3 regions of the Mesorhizobium sp. P171375 genome follow, and region 1 is predicted to be linked to each of the others. Evidence: riboswitches for the same ligand, from Rfam matches in the RefSeq annotation. Region 1 holds a riboswitch; each other region holds the start of a gene.
The links. Region 1 has a riboswitch for cobalamin ahead of ACYHH6_RS25640 (CbtB domain-containing protein). Riboswitches for the same ligand answer to the same signal wherever they lie in the genome.
Positions count from the first base shown of each region.

Region 2: it holds a riboswitch for cobalamin, as region 1 does, so the genes downstream of both, ACYHH6_RS26380 (DUF1636 family protein) here and ACYHH6_RS25640 (CbtB domain-containing protein) in region 1, are expected to answer to the same signal.
Region 3: it holds a riboswitch for cobalamin, as region 1 does, so the genes downstream of both, metE (5-methyltetrahydropteroyltriglutamate--homocysteine S-methyltransferase) here and ACYHH6_RS25640 (CbtB domain-containing protein) in region 1, are expected to answer to the same signal.

Region 1 is NZ_JBYNWF010000001.1:5,259,190-5,262,458, forward strand. It holds gene cobU (bifunctional adenosylcobinamide kinase/adenosylcobinamide-phosphate guanylyltransferase) at 1-329, opposite strand, end outside; gene ACYHH6_RS25635 (CbtA family protein) at 322-1,101, opposite strand; gene ACYHH6_RS25640 (CbtB domain-containing protein) at 1,117-1,296, opposite strand; cobalamin riboswitch at 1,333-1,527, opposite strand; gene ACYHH6_RS25645 (gamma-glutamylcyclotransferase) at 1,595-2,287, opposite strand; gene ACYHH6_RS25650 (aromatic ring-hydroxylating oxygenase subunit alpha) at 2,407-3,269, shown strand, end outside.
Region 2 is NZ_JBYNWF010000001.1:5,396,012-5,399,280, forward strand. It holds gene ACYHH6_RS26370 (NADH-quinone oxidoreductase subunit A) at 1-109, opposite strand, end outside; gene ACYHH6_RS26375 (winged helix-turn-helix domain-containing protein) at 445-1,644, shown strand; cobalamin riboswitch at 1,674-1,876, shown strand; gene ACYHH6_RS26380 (DUF1636 family protein) at 1,916-2,341, shown strand; gene cobW (cobalamin biosynthesis protein CobW) at 2,344-3,269, shown strand, end outside.
Region 3 is NZ_JBYNWF010000001.1:2,102,155-2,105,423, reverse strand. It holds gene ACYHH6_RS10075 (adenosine kinase) at 1-877, shown strand, start outside; gene ACYHH6_RS10070 (hypothetical protein) at 878-1,147, shown strand; cobalamin riboswitch at 1,285-1,481, shown strand; gene metE (5-methyltetrahydropteroyltriglutamate--homocysteine S-methyltransferase) at 1,576-3,269, shown strand, end outside.

The DNA of each region.
Region 1 (3,269 bases):
TCGGCCAACCGCCGGCATTGCGCCTCGAGATCATGATCGGCCAGCATATGATTGGTCAGCCACAGCGTCAGGCAATCGACGAGCACCGGCTGGTTGTCGGGCAAGGCCTCGAGCGCGCCGGCAAGATCGAGCGGCGCATCGATGGTCGTCCAGCCCTCGCCGCGTCGCGACCGATGCAGCGCAATGCGCGCACGCATCTCATCGTCATAGGCTTCAGCGGTGGCGATATAGGCCCATGACGGCGGCAACGCCGTCACCAGGGTTTCGGCGTGCGCGCTCTTGCCGGAGCGCGCACCGCCGATGATGAAGGTCAAACTGCGATCAGGCAAAGCTGTCGCGCAGGCTGGTCGCGGTGCCGGTGAAGCGCCCGCGCACCACGCCGATAACGGCGCCGAGCACCAGCCAGAACACCAGATTGGTTACTGTCACCGCCACCACGAACTGGTGATGCAGGCCTTCGGGGATCGGCGTCTCGAAGCTGTCCGGCTGCGGCGCGCCGACAATATGCGGCGCCACGATCAGGGCCACGGCCAGGATCGCCAGCGGCAGCGATTTGCGGAAGGCGATCAGGCCGAGACCGGCCGCGGTCGCCGCCACCGTTGCCCACCACCAGATCTGGCGCTGGGTGAGGTCGGCCGCCGGCATCGCCGGCAGTTCCGGCGGCAGGCCGAGGCCCGGCGCCAGCGTGAACACGGCAAAGCCGGCCAGACCCCAGAACACGCCCTGGCGCCAGTTGCCGATGCCGCCGGCGAATTCGGAAACCGCCACCAGGACCAGCGCGAAACCGATGCCGGTGACGATATTGGCCAGCACGCTGAAGGCGAAGCGCTCGAAGCCGTCGGCCGGTGCCCAGCCTTCGTCCTCCGCCGGTGCGGCTGCTTCAGCCGGTGCGGGTGCTGCGCTGCTCATGGCATTGGTGTCCGTAGCGTTGGCGGCGGGCGCTGCGGCATGCTCATGTTGATGGCCACCGCCGGCCTGTTCGAAGACTTCCGCCTTCAGGATGAGCGGCACGGTGGCATAGGCCTGCATGCACGCGAGAACGACGCCGGCCACGAGCCCGGCGATCGCCGCGACGAACACGACGTTGCGAAACAGATTCATGATGTCAGGTCCTCGTCAGTGGCAGGGAAACGCCATCGAATGGCGATAGTCGTGCGCGGCATTGTGGACCGCATCGATATGCGAGAAGCCGACAACGCCGATGACGAAAATGCCCAGAAACGCGCTAAGCACGAGCTGCATGAAGCGCGACTGCGAGGAGACGGAAGCGCCGAGGGAGACGGAAGCGGTATTCATATCTTGTCCTTTCGCCCTCCACCCGAGGGCATCGAAGTCAGTTCCCTGTCGCCGGCAGGTCTCCTGGCTCGCGGATCAGCGCCCTTCCCCACCTTCCCGAAGAAAAATCCTCAGTGGCTTGGAGAGGACTACCGCACACAGTTGCGGGGGCAGCCACGGCATTGGGCAACAAGTCAGCCCTCACCGCATTCCCTCTTGGTCCCTAACGGAACCGACGACATGCGTGACTATAGGCTGAAACAGCCGCATCCGGCAAACCAAATTCCGCCGGCCAACAGCGCGAATGCGCCATGCGGCGTTACGGGTTCAAGGCGGTGATCCGCTCGGCAACCAGCCGCTGCAGCCGCCACAGATGGCGGTCGTGAATGCCGCGCTCCTCCAGATTCTTCACCGTGTTGTAGAGATAGTCGGCGCCCGACCCCCAGTGCCCGCAGGATGTGGCCAGCCGCTCGACGACCTTCGCCTCGTCGAGCGGACCGGAATAGGTCAGGCCGTTGCGATTGATGACGAAAGCCAGCGCCCTGAGCGGACCGGCCTCGCTTGCAAGCTTCAGCATGCGCGGCCGGTAGCTTGTCGGCTTCAGCGTGACTTCGCGTCGGAACAGCCGGCCCAGTTGCTGGCGCCTGTTGTCGTCGGCCAGCCGGAAGGCAACGCCTTTGCACTGTCCGCCGCTGTCGAGTGCCATCATCAGGCCGGGGCTTTCCTTGGTGCCCCGCCAGCGCGTCATGTTCATGCAAAAGGAGCGGTGCCAGCCGCGCGCCAGGGCGACACGGTCCTCGACATAATCAATTTCCGGTTTCCAGATCAGCGAGCCATAGCCGAACAGCCACATCGGCTCGGTGTCCGGAAGCTCGGCCTGCAATTCATCCAGCAGCGAATCATAGTCGCTGTCATCCAAATGCATCGAGTCCGGATCCGGCCCGGGGTCCCTGATCTCGCGCCAGCAGCGCGCGACCAGCTCCGGCGTAAGCGACATCTGTCGTGCGGCCAATTTCCACCCCCCAATGTGCCGATATGATTATGCGCCGCGCCCCAAACCGGCAATGCCGCACCCTGATTGACAAACGATTTGCCGGGGTGTCGGCTGGCGTATACCGGAGGAAGCCAGCCATGCAACCCAGCCCGAGCCAGCGCGACCCCTATAACGGCCTGACGAAGGCCGAGCCGACGCTGGCGTCCTCGGCCTATTGGGACGCCGGCGCCTACCAGCGCGATCTCGACGCCATCTGGTACAAAAACTGGCTGCTCGTCTGCCGCGAGGCTGACCTTGCCCAGCCTTTGGCGTTCAGGACATTTCGTGTCGGCACGCAGGAAATTGTCGTGCTACGCGACGACACCGGCGAACTGCGCGCCTTCCACAACACTTGCCGGCATCGCGGCTCGCAGCTTTGCCAGGAGAGCGAGGGCCGGCTGAAGGCGCGGCTGATCACGTGCCCCTACCACGCCTGGTCCTATTCGCTGCGCGGCGATCTCGTGCGCGTTCCCTCGAAATCGCTGCCCGACGGTTTCGACAAGGCCGATCATCCGCTCTATCGGGTGGCGCTGTCGGTCTGGCGCGGCTTTGTCTTCATCAACCTTGCTGAAAGCGTCGACGGTACGGCTGCGTCATCCTTCGATCCGGCTTCCGGCAACCTCGGCAACTGGCCGCTGGAAACGCTGGTATCAGGCCATGTCCTGCGCAAGGTGATGAATTGCAACTGGAAGATCTTTTGGGAGAACTTCAACGAGTGCCTGCACTGCCCTGGCGTCCACAAGGACCTGTCGCGGCTAGTGCCGATCTACGGCCGCGGCCTGATGAGCCGGCACGACGACCCCGACTGGGTCCGCCATGCCGACAATGACGCGCCGGAGTTTTCCGGCGGCTTGCGCGCCGGCGCCGAGACCTGGTCGCGCGACGGCCATGTCCATGGCCCGGTCTTCTCCGGCCTGACGCTGGCCGAGCGTGCAGCCGGCCAGACCTATGCCACCAGCCT
Region 2 (3,269 bases), 140 kb from region 1:
GACTGCGGTAGGCCACCAGGAACGGCGCTATGATAAGCGCCAGGCCGACGACCGCCGCCACGGCGATGAAGAGGACGATGGGCAGGTACGAACTGAGCAGTGCGTTCATGCTGCGGGGCTTTCCGTTGGCGGCCAATCCACTTTGATTACAGCAACCAACCCTAATGCGGAAGCGTGACAGTTTAACCGCTGAACCGTTTTAGGTGCCTATGCTGCAACGCGGCGAGGGTTAGCGCAGGGCTTTCGGCGAAGCAAGTCAAACCTTGTTCAAAACGCAGTGCTGGACGGCAGGTCCGGAAAAACTGGTCCGATCCGCTCCTGTTTGATTTCCTTCACCTTTTACTCCACTTTTGTCTCCTGACATGTCTCCCGCCATTCGCCTGCTAGCATGGTCGGAATCACCGGCTAAAAATGCGCGAACAGGACCAGGGCAAAGGCATCTTGATGAAGGACAAAATATCGCTCGCTACCGCCAGGCGGATCGCACTGGCCGCGCAGGGTTTTACCGACCCCCGCCCGGGCGGCACACCCGATCGCCGCCACCTCGCCCGGGTGCTCTCGCGCACCGGCCTGCTGCAGATCGATTCCGTCAGCGCCGTGGTGCGCGCCCACTATATGCCGCTCTATTCGCGCCTTGGCCCCTACCCGCTCGCCCTCCTCGACAATGCCGCGGTCACCCGCAAGCGCACGGTGTTCGAATATTGGGCGCATGAGGCCTCGTTCCTGCCGGTCGAGACCTGGCCGCTGATGCGCTGGCGCATGCAGCGTGCCGAGAGCGGCGACGAAATGTATCTCGGCCTCGCCAAATGGGGCCGCGAGCACGCCGCCTATATCGAAGAGATCTACCGCGCGGTCGCCGAGCGCGGTCCGATCGCCGCTTCGGCGCTCGAAGGCCAGAAGGGCTCGGGCGGCTGGTGGGGCTGGAGCCATGCCAAGCATGCCTTCGAGTGGCTGTTCTGGGCCGGCCGTATCACCACGGCCCACCGTCGCGGCTTCGAGCGCTTCTACGACCTGCCCGAGCGCGTGCTGCCTCAGGCGATCCTCGATCTGCCGGTGCCGGCCGCCAAGGATGCGCACCGCGAGTTGCTGCGTATTTCCGCCCGCGCCCACGGCATCGCGACATCTGGCGATTTGCGCGACTATTTCCGCCTGTCGCCGGCCGACATGAAGGGCCGGCTGGAGGAGTTGGTCGAGACGGGCGAGCTTTTGCCGGTGCGCGTCGAAGGCTGGGACAAGCCGGCTTACCTCCACAAGGACGCCCGCCTGCCGCGAAAAATCGAAGCCCGTGCCTTGCTGGCACCGTTCGACCCCGTCGTCTTCGAGCGTTCGCGCAGCGAGCGTCTGTTCGATTTCCACTACCGCATCGAGATCTACACCCCCGCCGAAAAGCGGCAATACGGCTATTACGTGCTGCCGTTCCTGCTCGGCGACCGGATCGTGGGGCGCGTCGACCTCAAAGCCGACCGTCCCGCCAGCGTGCTGCGCGTCCACGCGGCTTATGCCGAACCCAAAGCGCCACCTGAGACCGCCGCACAACTCTTCGAGGAATTGAAGCAGATGCAGGGCTGGCTTGGCCTCGAGCGCATCGAAGTGACGCCGGCCGGCGATTTGGGACAGCCTTTGGCCGACATTGCCATGTCGTAGCCGTGCGTTGACAGTGCTGCCCGCAAAAGCCTAAATCCGCTGCAGACGGTCCCCTGCCCGCAACGGCTGGGGCCAAGAGGGAATGCGGTGCGGGACAAAATCCCAAATCCGCGGCTGTCCCCGCAACTGTAAGCGACGAGCCAAGGCCGAAAGCCACTGGGTAACACCGGGAAGGCGGCTACCAAGGCGATGACCCGCGAGCCAGGAGACCTGCCGTCTGCGACAGAAGAATCCGATCGCCTGGCGGGTTTCCGGGCAAGGAGCCCGGTTTTTGGACCAGAACAGCAGTTTTTCGGCTGGCACAGCGGGTATTTCGCCCGCCGATGGCGACGCCTTGGTCGGCGTCACTGTCATCGTCTGCGCCTCCTGCCGCGACGAGACCGGCTCAGACGCCCATCCCCGCGCTTGCGAATTGCTGGCTGAGGACACGCGCCGCGCCGCTGCCGGCGACATCCGTGTCCGCACCGTCGAATGCCTCGGCAATTGCAAGCGCCGACTCAGCGCCGCGATCCTGCGCGATGGCTGCTGGAGCTATGTCTTCGGCGACCTGACCACGACCAGCGGCGCCGATCTCGTCACCGGCGCCAAGCTCTTCGCCACCTCGACGGACGGCCTCATCCCCTGGCGCGGCCGGCCCGATAGCCTCAAGCGCGGCCTCGTTGCCCGCATCCCACCCCTCGACATGTTGAAGGACTGACCATGAACGCTCCAAATCCGGCCGGCAATCTCTCTCGTGTTCCCTGCACCGTCGTCACCGGCTTTCTCGGCGCCGGCAAGACGACACTGGTCCGCCATCTCCTGGAAAATGCCGGCGGCAAGCGCATTGCCATCATCGTCAACGAGTTCGGCGACATCGGCATCGACGGCGAGATTCTCAAGGGATGCGGCATCGACACCTGCCCCGAGGAAAACATCGTTGAGCTGGCCAATGGCTGCATCTGCTGCACCGTCGCCGACGATTTCGTGCCGGCCCTCGACCAGATCCTGGCGCTGACGCCGAAGGTCGACCACATCCTGATCGAGACCTCGGGCCTGGCTTTGCCCAAGCCGCTGGTCCAGGCTTTCCAGTGGCCGAGCGTGAAGAGCCGGGTGACGGTCGACGGCGTCATCGCCGTGGTCGACGGCCCGGCACTGGCTGAGGGACGTGTCGCCAACGACATGGACGCCCTGCAGGCACAGCGTGTTCAGGATGAGACGCTCGATCACGACGATCCAGTCGAGGAAGTCTTCGAGGACCAGATCGCCTGCGCCGACCTGATCATCCTGTCGAAGAGCGACCTGATGGATTCAGCCGGCTCGGCCCGCGCCAACGCCATCATTGGCGAGCACTCCGCGCGTGCGGTAAAAATCGTACCGACGGCGCATGGCAAGGTCGATCCTTCCGTCCTGCTCGGCCTCGGTCTCGCCGTCGAGGACGATATCGAGAACCGCAAGTCGCATCATGACGGCGCTTTCGACCACGAGCACGACGACTTCGACACCTTCATCGTCGACATTCCCTCGATCGCCAATCCCGACGAACTGGCAAAGCGCGTCACCACCATTGCCGAAGAAGAGAATGTGCTGCGCGTGAAAGGCTTCGTCGATGTCGGCGGCAAGCCGATGCGGCTTTTGCTGCAGGCCGT
Region 3 (3,269 bases), 3.2 Mb from region 1:
CACGCGCCGCGCCGAACTGCTCTACAGCCGCATGGGGCCGGCGATCGAGGCCTCGGGCGGCAGCGCCGGCAACACGGCGGCCGGCGTCGCCAGCTTCGGCGGCCGCGCCGCCTTCTTCGGCAAGGTGTCGAACGATCCGCTCGGCGAAATCTACGCCCATGACATCCATGCCCAGGGCGTTGCCTTCGACACCAGGCCGCTTGAGGGACAGCCGCCGACGGCGCGCTCGATGATATTCGTCACCCCCGATGGCGAGCGTTCGATGAACACCTATCTCGGCGCCTGCGTCGAACTCGGCCCGGAAGACGTCGAGGCCGACAAGGCATCCGGCGCCAAGGTTACCTATTTCGAGGGCTATCTGTGGGATCCGCCGCGCGCCAAGGAGGCGATCCGGCAGACGGCGAAGCTCGCACACGAGGCCGGGCGCGAAGTGTCGATGACGTTGTCGGATTCGTTCTGCGTCGACCGCTACCGGGACGAGTTCCTCGAGCTGATGCGCTCGGGCACTGTCGACATCGTCTTTGCCAACAGCCACGAGATCAAGTCGCTCTACCAGACAAAATCCTTCGACGAGGCGCTGGCTCAGATCCGCAAGGACTGCAAGATTGCCGCCGTCACCCGTTCCGAAAAAGGCTCGGTGATCGTGCGCGGCGACGAGACCGTGGTCATCGAGGCGACCGCCATCAAGGAGTTGGTCGACACCACCGGCGCCGGCGACCTCTACGCCGCCGGTTTCCTGCATGGCTACACGCAGGGCCGCAACCTCAAGACCTGCGGCGACCTTGGCTCGCTGGCGGCCGGCCTGGTGATCCAGCAGATCGGCCCAAGGCCAAGGCAGAATTTGCGCCGCGAGGCGGAAGGGGCTGGGTTGCTGTAGATGCGCCGGCAACTAACCAGCCGCCCTACTGACGCGATGACCGCAGTGGCGGAACTGTGTCAAAGCTCGCTGATAGCGACAGCCATTCGCTTCGGAGAACTGACCCATGCTGCTGCCGTGAAGCTCGCTGGAGGAGCGGTGCAAGGCGTGCTTGCCATGACGGCATTCACCGTCATCCAGATCGTCACCAGCATTTTCCAGAAGCTCAGCTTGGGGAAGGCCAGTAAGGTTCCTGAGGTAACGGAGAACTCGCGGCGTCCGTCGGACTGACTTGCGATCACGTCCCACGATGCCGAATGCGGGGAGCAGACTGAATATTTCACAATGCTAGACAAAGGCGTAAAAGCGCGATCACATAACGACATAAACATTTCGTTATGCGTCATTGACAAAAGAGCGAACTGCTGTGATTGTCTGCGTGTCGTGGTTCTCGCGTGCGGCGCTGCCGCAGCGGAGCTAAGAGGGAAGCCGGTGCGATGCCGGCGCTGCCCCCGCAACTGTTAGCGGCGAGCCAACACACGTCACTGAGGCGAATACCCTCAGGAAGACGGGTAGAGGCTATGACCCCGCGAGCCAGGAGACCTGCCACGCGAATTACGTCCACGGGCGGGGTGTCTCGGTGGCCGCTGCAACCCGGCGTTGATGCCGGCCTGCTAGCGCCTTCCTTGTCACCGACGCCCCAATCATCGGGGTATGACATGACTGTCTCTCAGCAAATTCCTGTAGCAACGCTCGGCGTGCCGCGCTTCGGTCGTCGGCGAGAACTGAAATTCGCGCTTGAAAGCTACTGGTCCGGAACATCTTCCGCTGGCGACCTTCTCACGACGTCGAAGGCGCTCCGTGCCGCTAGCTGGGAAGAGCAGCGCGATCGCGGCGTGTCGAAAATCCCGTCGAACGACTTCTCGCTTTACGACCATGTGCTCGACACCGCAGCCATGGTCGGGGCCGTTCCATCCCGTTACGGCTGGAATAGCGGCGAGGTCCCACTTGACATCTACTTCGCAATGGCGCGCGGCTACCAGGGTCAGACGCAGGATTGTGGACACGCTGGTTACCAGGAGGAGGCTCATGGACCTGGTGTAACCGCGATGGAAATGACCAAGTGGTTTGACACCAACTACCACTACATTGTGCCGGAACTCGATGATGATCAGACGTTCGCCCTCTCGTCATCGAAGCCGGTCGATTACTTCCTCGAGGCTAAAGCTCTCGGCATTCACACACGCCCAGTCATCCTTGGACCCATCACCTTCCTCAAGCTGGCGAAATCGCCTGCCGAGGGGTTCGGTCCCATCGCGCTCCTACCGCGGCTGCTGCCGGTTTACGAGCAGCTTCTGGAGAGGCTGAAGCTGTCGGGAGCCGACTGGGTGCAGATCGATGAGCCAGCGCTTGTCCTCGATCTGAACCCGAACGAACGAGCTGCGTTCGAATTCGCCTATGGCCAGCTGTCGAAAGCCGCGCCCGAGCTGAAGATCATGCTGGCTACGTATTTCGGGTCGCTGGGAGACAATCTCGAAACCGCGATTTCTCTGCCCCTGGCCGGCCTGCATATTGATCTCGTGCGCGCTCCCGAGCAGCTGGAAACGGTGGCTCGGCTCGCTCCGAAGGATCTGGTGCTCTCGCTTGGCTTGATCGATGGCCGCAACGTCTGGCGTGCGAACCTGCCCGCCATTCTCGACCGCATCAAAGCGATCGTCGCCGGCTGGCCCTTGGACCGCGTCGAGATCGCGCCTTCTTGCTCGATGCTGCATGTGCCGATTGATCTGCGCATGGAGACGGAACTCGACGCGGACATCAGGTCGTGGCTCGCCTTCGCGGCCCAGAAGACCGACGAGCTGGTCTTGCTGGCCCGGGCCCTGTCCCAAGGCAGGGATGCGGTGGCAGGCGCGTTGAAAGCGTCTGCCGAGGCTGCCGCCACGCGCGTGACATCCACGAGGATCCATGACCCGCTTGTTCAGGGGCGGATCGCTAGCATTGAGGACAGCGCGAAGCGACGAGAGAGCGCTTTTGGCGAGCGCTCCAGAGTCCAGGCCGGCTCACTCGGGCTGCCGCCGTTCCCGACGACGACCATCGGGTCCTTCCCGCAGACGCCGCAGGTACGCAAGGCGCGGGCCGCTCATGCGAAGGGCCAGCTGAGCTATGTCGACTATGAGACGTTCCTGAAGAAGGAGATCGAGGCTGCAATTCGCTGGCAGGAAGAGATCGGGCTGGACGTGCTGGTGCATGGTGAGTTCGAGCGAAACGACATGGTACAGCATTTCGGCGAGCAGTTGTCCGGCTTCGCGCTCACCCAGCATGCCTGGGTACAAAGCTATGGGTCGCGCTACGTGCGTCCCCCCATCATTTTCGGCGACGTATCGAGGCGCAATCCGATGACAGTGCGCTGGTGGCA